Linked DNA regions of Methyloferula stellata AR4. The protein of the gene in region 1 binds, or shares a complex with, the protein of each later gene. Links are inferred from orthologs where the notes say so. Each region holds a gene or a part of one and is shown in the gene's direction. Other genes may lie near its edges. The genes, in order: A3OQ_RS0111375, eno and pnp.

Region 1 (3,632 bases):
CTCGGCGAGGAAAGTTCCCGGTGGAGATCGTCCACGGGCTCGATCTGGAAGGCTGCAAGCAACGCCTGCCCAGTTTAAAATTTGGATGGCTCGAAACACAGCCGATTCGAATAGGTGAAGAAGACATGGTCAGCCCTTTGAAGGGTAAATTATCGGCCAATCAGACTAGTTTCCGCCCGGCCTTGACGGCCTGTGCTTCCGACTTTTCCGCGCGCGCTCAGTTCCCCTATGCCTCGGCGCGTTTGAAGGGTTCGTGTCTTCTTCGCAGCTTCCACGCTCACAGCTTCAATGGCGGATCCACCCGCATCAATCCCTTTCTCATCCTCAACATGCCCGACGCGCCGTCTCATTGGCCGCCCATAGCGCCACAAGGGCGCCGTGATGCACGTGCCAAAGGCTCGGCGCGCGGCATGTCTCAACGAGTTTCACATGGCCAACAAAATGCTCATCGATGCCTCTCATCCGGAAGAAACCCGGGTGGTGGTGCTGCGCGGTAACAGGGTCGAAGAATTCGATTTCGAATCCGCCAATAAGAAACAGCTTCGCGGTAATATTTACCTTGCCAAAGTCACGCGGGTGGAGCCTTCGCTCCAAGCTGCGTTCGTCGACTATGGCGGCAACCGCCATGGCTTTCTCGCCTTCTCGGAAATCCATCCGGATTACTATCAAATCCCGGTCGGCGACCGGCAGGCGCTTATCGAAGAAGATGCGCGTGCCCAGCGCGAGGAAGATGAAGACGAGCCGCGCTCGCGCCGCAGCCGCCGTCATTCGCGTGGCGATCGCAACGGCCAGCATGCCGCCAAGCGGCACGGGCATGAGGACGAAACCCTCACAGAATCTGCCGCCGAGGAGGGCGAACAGGTCTTCGAGGCGCTAAGCCCCGGTCAGGAAGACGATTTCGGCGACGACACCGGCGTCGTTCAAGAGACTGAACCTTCCGAAGAGGAGGTGGCGGAAGCCGAAGCCGCCGAGCATGAGCATCGCGGCAATCCGGACATAGAGCCCGTACTTGAGATTGGTGATGCCGCGGCCGCGGCAAGCGCGGAAGACTCTTTCGTTCATGTGTCCGTTGAGTCGGAGAGCGCAGAGGCCGAATATAGTGACGAAGCCGAGGGCGCAGAACTCGAGGCCCGCCGTCAGCAACCTTCGGAGCCGGACGACGCGGATGGCGATCATGAGTCCGACGAGACGGACGAGGAAGCCGAGCACGTCGAGCAATTGGGCGGCGACGCCATGGAGGAAATGCCGGTTCGCAGCTATCGCTCGCGCCGGCAATATAAGATCCAGGAGGTCATCAAGCGCCGCCAGGTTCTTCTCGTCCAGGTCGTCAAGGAAGAGCGCGGCAATAAGGGCGCGGCGCTGACCACTTATCTCTCGCTCGCCGGGCGCTATTCGGTGCTGATGCCGAATACGGCGCGCGGCGGCGGCATTTCCCGCAAGATCACCGATGCCGGCGATCGCCAGCGCCTGAAATCCATCGCCCAGGAGCTTGAGGTTCCGGAAGGCATGGGCGTGATCCTGCGCACCGCGGGCGCCGCGCGTACCAAGGCCGAGGTCAAGCGCGACTTCGAATATCTCCTGCGCATGTGGGAAACCGTGCGCGAGATGACCTTGAAATCGACAGCCCCCACGCTCGTCTATGAGGAAGGCTCGCTCATCAAACGGGCGATCCGCGACCTCTACAACAAGGACATCGACGAAGTCGTCGTCTCGGGTGATGACGGCTATCGCGAGGCCAAGGAATTCATGCGCATGCTCATGCCGAGCCATGCGAAGAATGTGCAGCCCTATCGCGATCCGCAGCCGATCTTCGCCAAGGCGGGCGCCGAGGCGCAGCTCGATGCGATGTTCTCGAACCAGGTCACGCTGAAATCCGGCGGCTATCTCGTCATCAATCAGACGGAAGCCTTGGTTGCGATCGACGTGAACTCGGGCCGCTCGACGCGCGAGCATAATATCGAGGATACGGCGCTTCGGACCAATCTTGAAGCCTCGGACGAAATCGCACGGCAGTTGCGTCTGCGCGATCTCGCGGGTCTCATCGTGGTCGATTTCATCGACATGGAAGAGAACCGCAACAACCGGTCCGTCGAACGCCGGTTGAAAGAGGCGTTGAAGAACGACCGCGCCCGCATTCAGGTCGGCCGCATCTCGCATTTCGGCCTCTTGGAAATGTCGCGCCAGAGAATCCGTACCGGCGTGCTCGAAGGATCGACCGTCGTTTGCTCGCATTGCGCCGGCGCCGGCATGGTCCGCTCGACGTCGTCGATCGCGCTGCATGTGCTGCGGGTCACGGAAGATACGCTGATCAAGAGCGCGACGCATAATATCACGGTGAAGACGCGTTCTATCGTGGCGCTCTATATTCTCAATCAGAAGCGCGACAATCTGCACGATCTCGAAACCCGTTTCGGCGTGACAATCACGATCACGCCCGACGATTCGCTGACCGGCACGACCTATCATGCGATCGAGCGCGGCGAACTGGCTTCGGGCACACCGGAAGCGGCGCCCCGCGCCGAATTCGTTCGCACCGACTCCGTGCGTCCTGCGGATATCGCGGCTTTCGATGAAGAAGATGCCGATCTCGAGGCCGAAGCCGACGAGGAGAGCGGCGCCGAGGAAACCAATGGCGAAGGCGAGGGCGAAGCCGATGCCAATGGCGACAACCGCCGCCGCAAGCGCCGCCGCCGCCGCCGCTCGCATGGTGGCGATCGGGAAGGGTCGGGGATCGCAGCCAATGCGCCGCAACCTTCCGACGATGGCTTGGCGGTGATCGCTGCCGAGACGGGGGCTTTTCCGCCTGTCTCCAACGGCGCGGACTATGAGGCAGGCGACGAAGAGAGAAACGGTGAGGCGGAGCCGGAAGGCGCGCCGACAGGCGAGGGCCGCAGGCGCCGGTCGCGCCGGCGCGGCCGCGGCGGACGCGATTTCGCATCCAACGGCGAAAAGATTCACATTTCGGAAGCTGGCGCCGGCGAAGACGCCGTCGCTGCTTCGGCTTTCGAAATGCCGGTAAGCGAGGCTTTTCCTGCCGAGGCCGCCGCCGCGGAAGCGCCGGCTCCATCGCATGAAACCGAGCATTCCGGTTACTCGGATGCCGGCCATGCCAGCACTGAGCATCCGGGCACAGAGCACTCCAGTACGGAGCACGCGGCAGAAGGCGACGTACAGGTGAGAGAGCCTGTCGCGGCCGAAGCGCCTGCGCCTCATGCGCCATCGCCTGCGCCGGTGGTCGCCGAGGAGGATCCGAACCGGCCGAAGCGAACCGGCTGGTGGCAGCGCGCGCGGGCATCGCTCGGCGGCTAGACCGGGATGAATTTATGATTTTGGATTCTATCCGACATCATCATGATCTGATTTGAGAAAAAGCCCTGACCGGGTGAAACGGTCAGGGCTTTATTTGTCTCATCATTCAGGATCCGAGATCCGGATCACTTGGTCTCAAGTTTGGTCTTCAAGCCGGTCAGGCCCGCCTGATAAATGCCACTGACGACTTTCTCGACGCCATTGTCGGCTGCGTTCGGCGTAAAGCTGCCGGTCCAGGTAATGGTGGCAGTCTCGCCCGTGCCCGTGACGCCGAGGGTCGATTTATAACCCGTCAGAGGCAGAGGGCTCGTCAAAATCGCATA
Region 2 (3,072 bases), 800 kb from region 1 along the record:
GGGAAGGATAATATTGTCGGGCGAGACATCGCGATGGATCACGCCGAGCCGGTGCGCCGCCTCGAGGCCCGCCGCGAGCCGCCGCCGCAACACATGCGCGGCGGCAAGGTCGAGCGGCCGGCGCTTCAGAATATTCGAAAGCGAGTCGCCCTCGACGAATTCCATCGCAAGATAAGGCGCTTTCAGATTCGGATCGGTCGTGAAGATGTAATAGCGGACGATGGCATCGTGCGGCGTGCGATGCAGAGCCGAGGCTTCCTTGCGAAACAGCGCCAGATAGGTGTCGTTCTCGGCGAGTTCCGGCCGGATCATCTTGATCGCGACGCTGTCGCCCGTCTCCAATGCGCGGCCGCGATAGATGCGGCCCATGCCGCCGATCGCGATCAACTCGTCGATCTCGAAGACACCGTTCAGCCGCGTGCCCGGCCCGACGCCCGAAGATCCCTGCGGTTTGCTCACTGTCGGCTCTGTCACGGACATGACCTCGTGTTGGCATTATAGAACGCGCGCACGTTTCCATCGCATGCGCAAACGAGTCCACATCACGGTCGGTGCCATCGTAGGCTTACGGCCGTAGGTCGCAAGTCTTGGTTGTCTTAGGATGTGCGCTAGCGCACTTGCGTTGCAGCACCGTGAAGCGGTCAAGTATCAGTCGCGCGGCCTTACGGTCCGGTTCACGCGATCGGCAAATTTTCCCGTATTTGCGCAAAACTGAGCTTTTTTCCCGGGCTTCTTCAGCGTAAAAGCGCGCGTCATCTTGCAATGCTAGAAAACCCGCGTCGAGCGCGGCAGACCTGAAGGGCTCGAACCGGCGCCGCCGCCCGGCCTTCCCGAATGCTCATCTAATACATGAATAATAACGCCTAAGGAGCTTAAATGACTGCGATTCTCGACATTGTCGCCCGGGAAATCCTGGACAGCCGTGGCAATCCCACCGTCGAGGTCGACGTAACTTTGGAAGATGGGTCCCTGGGCCGTGCCGCGGTCCCGTCGGGCGCCTCCACCGGGGCGCACGAGGCGGTCGAATTGCGCGACGGCGACAAGCATCGATTCGGCGGCAAGGGCGTCCTCAAGGCGGTTGAAACCGTCAATCGCGATCTTTTCGATGCACTGTCCGGCTTCGATGCCGAAGATCAGATTTTGATCGACGAAACCATGATCGCGCTCGACGGCACATCCAACAAGGCGCGGCTTGGCGCCAATGCGATTTTGGGCGTCTCGCTCGCTGTGGCGAAAGCCGCGGCGGAGGCTTCGGGCTCACCGCTCTATCGCTATGTCGGCGGCATCCAGGCGCGCACCCTACCCGTCCCTTTGATGAATATTCTCAATGGCGGCGTTCACGCCGACAACCCGATCGACTTTCAGGAATTCATGATCGTGCCGCTCGGCGCGCCTTCGCTGGCGGAGGCGGTGCGCTGGGGCGCCGAGGTTTTTCATGTGCTGAAAGGCGCTTTAAAGAAGGCCGGCCATAATACCAATGTCGGCGATGAAGGCGGCTTTGCGCCGAACCTTCCCTCTGCCGAGGCCGCGCTCGAATTCTGCCTCAAGGCCATTGAAGAGGCAGGCTTCAAGCCCGGAACCGACATAGCGCTCGCCCTCGACTGCGCCTCGACCGAGTTCTTCAAGGACGGCGCCTATCATTATGCCGGCGAAAGCAAAACCCGCTCGCCGGCGGAACAGGCGGCCTATCTCGCCAAACTCGCCGCCGATTATCCGATCGTCTCGATCGAGGACGGCATGTCGGAGGACGATTGGGAGGGCTGGAAGGCCGTGACCGATCTGCTCGGCTCAAAATGCCAGCTCGTCGGCGACGATCTTTTCGTCACTAATGTCGAGCGTCTCGCCCAAGGCATAGACAAAGGCATCGCCAATTCGATCCTGGTCAAGGTCAACCAGATCGGAACCCTGACCGAGACACTCGAAGCCGTCGAAATGGCGCATCGGGCAGCCTATACGGCGGTCATGTCGCACCGCTCCGGCGAAACCGAGGATTCGACCATCGCCGATCTCGCGGTGGCGACGAATTGCGGGCAGATCAAGACGGGTTCGCTCGCCAGGTCCGACCGGTTGGCCAAATATAACCAATTAATCCGCATCGAAGAAGAATTGGGCGATCAGGCGCTCTATGCCGGCATCAAGGCCTTCAAAGCCCACCGCTAGGGCATTTTGAGTCCGAGCGAGACTTCCGAGCTGGGCCTTTTGGGCGAAGGTAACGATTTCTTCGCCTAATCGGCTGAATTTGCTTTGCGTCTTAATTTCTCGCTAACCCTGATTCGCCAATGTCGGCGCATGGTCATCCGCAGGCGCGTTCGCGCGGTCTTCTTTCCGCTGTTGCTCTATTGCGTCTCCGGCACGGTTGGGGGCTATTTCGTCTGGCACGCGCTGAACGGCGAGCGCGGCCTCAAGACCAAGGACGAATACGAGCACAAGATCGCGGTTCTTGAGCAGGATCTAGGCCACCTTCGCGCCGAACATGCGCAATGGGCGCATAAGATCGACCTGATGCGGGGCCAGACCATCGATCGCGACCTTCTCGACGAGGAAGCGCGCCGATTGCTCGGATTGAGCCATAAAAACGAGCTGGTGATCTTCGTGGCGTCCCCACAAAAATAAATCCGCCTGCAAAGTTTCATAAAAGCGTGATGCTCCGCCTAAATATAGGTCTATTGGCCGTTTTGCCTCCTCGCCTTCACAACCAAGCTGGGTTAATTTCCTAGGTATGCCAGAGTCAGGCGACGAACCGGCTCGCATCAGGCCTTTGGGATAACAGCCGCGGGCTTTGATCGGACCGGTTCGGCGTTTGGTAAAGGCGAGCGTTTGCAAGAGGATTTCATGGCCGCATCACCGTCCACCCGTGCCAAAGCAGCCGGAGGAAAAGACGCCGCGCCGCCGTCCTCGAATGTCGGCGACTTCACTTTAGAGGAAGAACTCGCCGCCTATGAAAACATGCTTTTGATCCGCCGCTTCGAAGAAAAGGCCGGTCAGATGTATGGCATGGGCCTGATCGGCGGCTTCTGCCACCTCTATATCGGCCAGGAGGCCGTCGTCACCGGCATGATGATGGCCGCGAAA
Region 3 (3,088 bases), 1.2 Mb from region 1 along the record:
CTATAAAGAACTGGTGTTCCCGGCGGACAAAACGGGAAGGCCAAGGCAAGGATCACGCTCATCCTTCATGATGCTGTCTCTTTGAAGCGGATATCCCGCTTCGACCGTTTCGAAGCCGAAGGCGGCTCTCCGGGCGGCGAGGCAGCTTCTCAAAATTCGTACTATAGTTCCTTTGAAATTTTAGAAGCGCCGTCCCTGATCGGCCGGCGCCAACAAACAGAAGGGTGCCGCGTCAGCAGCGCATCTTTTTCCTGGCACCGGCGGCATAGGGCTGCCGGGTCAGACCTCGGTGACGACACCGAGCCATGGCAGGATCGCCAGAAGCTGTCTTTTACGGCTTTTAGCCTTGCCTCGCGACAGCTTCTCGCCGTCTTGCACATGGCCCCTCGTCTTCGCCGCATCATGAAAGACGAAACACATGTTCGATATCCATCGCGAAGAAATAGACTGGGCCGGTCATAAGCTCGTTCTAGAAACAGGGAAAATCGCCAGGCAGGCGGATGGCGCGGTTCTCGCGACCTACGGCGAGACCACGGTTCTCGCCACGGTCGTCTCCGCCAAGACACCGAAGGCCGGCATCGATTTTTTCCCGCTCACCGTCAATTATCAGGAAAAGGCTTTCGCGGCCGGCCGCATTCCCGGCGGCTATTTCAAGCGCGAAGGCCGCCCGTCGGAAAAAGAGACGCTCGTCTCGCGCCTGATCGACCGGCCGATCCGGCCTCTGTTTCCGGACGGCTACCGCAACGACACGCAGGTCGTCGTGACCGTGCTCTCGCATGATCTCGACAATGATCCGGACATTCTGTCGATGGTCGCGACCTCCGCCGCACTGACGCTTTCGGGAGTTCCCTTCATGGGACCGGTCGGCGCGGCGCGCGTCGGCTATATCAACGGCGAATTCAAGGTCAATCCGACCACCTCCGAGATCAAGGAGTCGGCGCTCGAACTCGTCGTTGCCGGCACGGCCGATGCCGTGCTCATGGTCGAATCCGAGGCCAAGGAATTATCCGAAGAGATCATGCTCGCCGCCGTCATGGCCGGGCATCGCGGTTTCCAGCCGGTCATCGAGGCGATCATCCGGCTCGCCGAAAAGGCTGCCAAGGAGCCGCGCGACCTCGTCATTGCCGACAAGACGGAGATCGAGGCCGCGGTTCTCGGCATCGCCGAAACGGATCTCCGCGAGGCCTATAAGATTACCGCCAAGCAGGAGCGCTATAAGGCCGTCGACGCCGTCAAGGTGAAGGTCATGGGCGCGATGTTCCCGGAGGGCGTCGAACCGAAATTTTCCAAGGAGGCAGTCGGCGAAGTCTTCCACGACCTGCAAGCCAAGGTGGTGCGCTGGAACGTGCTCGACACCGGCATCCGCATCGACGGCCGCGACGTCAAAACCGTGCGCCCGATCCTCGCCGAAGTCGGCATCCTGCCGCGCACCCATGGCTCCGCCTTGTTTACCCGCGGCGAAACCCAGGCGCTGGTCGTTGCAACGCTCGGCACCGGCGAGGACGAACAATTCATCGACAGTCTCGAAGGCACGTACAAAGAGCGCTTCCTGCTGCATTATAATTTCCCGCCCTATTCGGTCGGCGAAACGGGCCGCATGGGTTCGCCCGGCCGCCGCGAAATCGGCCATGGCAAGCTCGCCTGGCGCGCCATTCGTCCGATGCTGCCGACAGCGGCGGAATTCCCGTATACGATCCGCGTTGTGTCGGAGATCACCGAGTCGAACGGATCGTCGTCGATGGCAACCGTCTGCGGTTCGTCGCTTGCCTTGATGGATGCGGGCGTCCCGCTGAAGCGCCCGACCGCCGGCATCGCCATGGGCTTGATCCTCGAAGGCAGCCGCTACGCGGTGCTCTCGGATATTCTCGGCGACGAGGATCATCTGGGCGACATGGACTTCAAGGTCGCCGGCACGGAGCTCGGCGTCACCTCGCTGCAAATGGACATCAAGATCACCGGCATCAACGAGGAGATCATGCGCGTCGCGCTTGGCCAGGCCAAGGAAGGACGCCTCCATATTCTTGGCGAGATGGCCAAGGCCCTGACCGGCGCCCGCGCCGAACTCGGCGAATTTGCGCCGCGTATCGAGACCTTGAAGATTGCGACCGACAAGATCCGCGAAGTGATCGGCACCGGCGGCAAGGTCATTCGCGAGATCGTCGAAAAGACCGGCGCCAAGATCAACATCGAGGATGACGGCACGATCAAGGTGGCATCCTCCGACGCCAATTCGATCAAGGCCGCCATCGCCTGGATCAAGTCGATCGCGACCGACCCGGAAGTCGGCCAGATCTACGAAGGAACGGTCGTCAAGGTCGTGGACTTCGGCGCCTTCGTGAATTTCTACGGATCGAAGGATGGCCTCGTGCATATTTCGCAGCTCGCCAAGGGCCGGGTTGCGAAGACGGGCGATGTCGTCAAGGACGGCGACAAGGTCAAGGTGAAACTGCTCGGCTTCGACGAACGCGGCAAGGTGCGCCTCTCCATGCGCTCTGTCGATCAGGAGACGGGCGAGGATCTCGACCTGAAAGAAAAGACGATGGAACAGCAGGAAGCGGGCGAATAGCTTCGTCCGTCACATTGCCGGCACAAAAAATCCCCGGAGGTTCAGACCTCCGGGGATTTGTGTTTATGGACCGGCGGTGGCGCGAGAAATCTCGTCGTCCCGGGCATGGACAGTAAAAATTCGTCTTTCGGCGATCCAGGAATTGATCATCGTCAAATCCAAACGCGATCGCGAGTGGCTTGATGCGGACTACGGGAACCCGCACGTCGGAACCTTCTCCGGCACAGTTTGTTCTCGTCGTTGATGCGGACGTGTCTGCAGAATGACTTAAGAACGAGGCGAACGTGAATAACATCATGCGCGGTTTCGCATGTGCGCTTTTGGGCGCGCTTGCCGTGTCCTCCCTGCCGGAAACGGCTTCCGCAGGCCCGATGAGCATTTCTTCCGGGCCCGCGATATTGGCGGCTTCGCCAGCTCAAATCGAAGATGTCCGCTACTATGCGCGGCGGCGATATGTCCACCGTCGCTACAATCCCGGGCCAGCCATTGCCGGCGCGGCTCTCGGCCTTATGGGAGCGGCTG

Evidence for each region.
Region 2: the proteins of A3OQ_RS0111375 (region 1) and eno are in contact, whole or in part, in a solved structure (PDB 2FYM), measured with the Escherichia coli proteins. The link is inferred for Methyloferula stellata AR4 from one-to-one orthologs.
Region 3: the proteins of A3OQ_RS0111375 (region 1) and pnp are in contact, whole or in part, in a cryo-EM structure (PDB 9QH0), measured with the Escherichia coli proteins. The link is inferred for Methyloferula stellata AR4 from one-to-one orthologs.

What each region holds. Positions count from the first base shown.
Region 1 is NZ_ARWA01000001.1:2,325,466-2,329,097, forward strand. The notes cover bases 30-3,509. They hold A3OQ_RS0111375 (Rne/Rng family ribonuclease), read left to right. Parts: upstream 30-429; coding sequence 430-3,309; downstream 3,310-3,509. Other genes in these bases: A3OQ_RS24430 (hypothetical protein), read left to right, coding at 30-497; A3OQ_RS0111380 (SRPBCC family protein), read right to left, coding at 3,435-3,509. In the rest of the region: more of A3OQ_RS24430, read left to right, coding at 21-29; more of A3OQ_RS0111380, read right to left, coding at 3,510-3,632. UniProt on the Escherichia coli protein: Endoribonuclease that plays a central role in RNA processing and decay. Required for the maturation of 5S and 16S rRNAs and the majority of tRNAs. Also involved in the degradation of most mRNAs.
Region 2 is NZ_ARWA01000001.1:3,126,827-3,129,898, forward strand. The notes cover bases 99-3,018. They hold eno (phosphopyruvate hydratase), read left to right. Parts: upstream 99-876; coding sequence 877-2,160; downstream 2,161-3,018. Other genes in these bases: A3OQ_RS0115410 (SUMF1/EgtB/PvdO family nonheme iron enzyme), read right to left, coding at 99-459; A3OQ_RS0115425 (FtsB family cell division protein), read left to right, coding at 2,290-2,613; pdhA (pyruvate dehydrogenase (acetyl-transferring) E1 component subunit alpha), read left to right, coding at 2,833-3,018. In the rest of the region: more of A3OQ_RS0115410, read right to left, coding at 1-98; more of pdhA, read left to right, coding at 3,019-3,072. UniProt on the Escherichia coli protein: Catalyzes the reversible conversion of 2-phosphoglycerate (2-PG) into phosphoenolpyruvate (PEP). It is essential for the degradation of carbohydrates via glycolysis.
Region 3 is NZ_ARWA01000001.1:1,107,788-1,110,875, reverse strand. Bases 57-2,992 are described here. They hold pnp (polyribonucleotide nucleotidyltransferase), read left to right. Parts: upstream 57-418; coding sequence 419-2,566; downstream 2,567-2,992. Other genes in these bases: A3OQ_RS0105465 (hypothetical protein), read left to right, coding at 2,863-2,992; A3OQ_RS24630 (hypothetical protein), read right to left, coding at 280-420. Outside these bases: more of A3OQ_RS0105465, read left to right, coding at 2,993-3,088. UniProt on the Escherichia coli protein: Involved in mRNA degradation. Catalyzes the phosphorolysis of single-stranded polyribonucleotides processively in the 3'- to 5'-direction. Also involved, along with RNase II, in tRNA processing.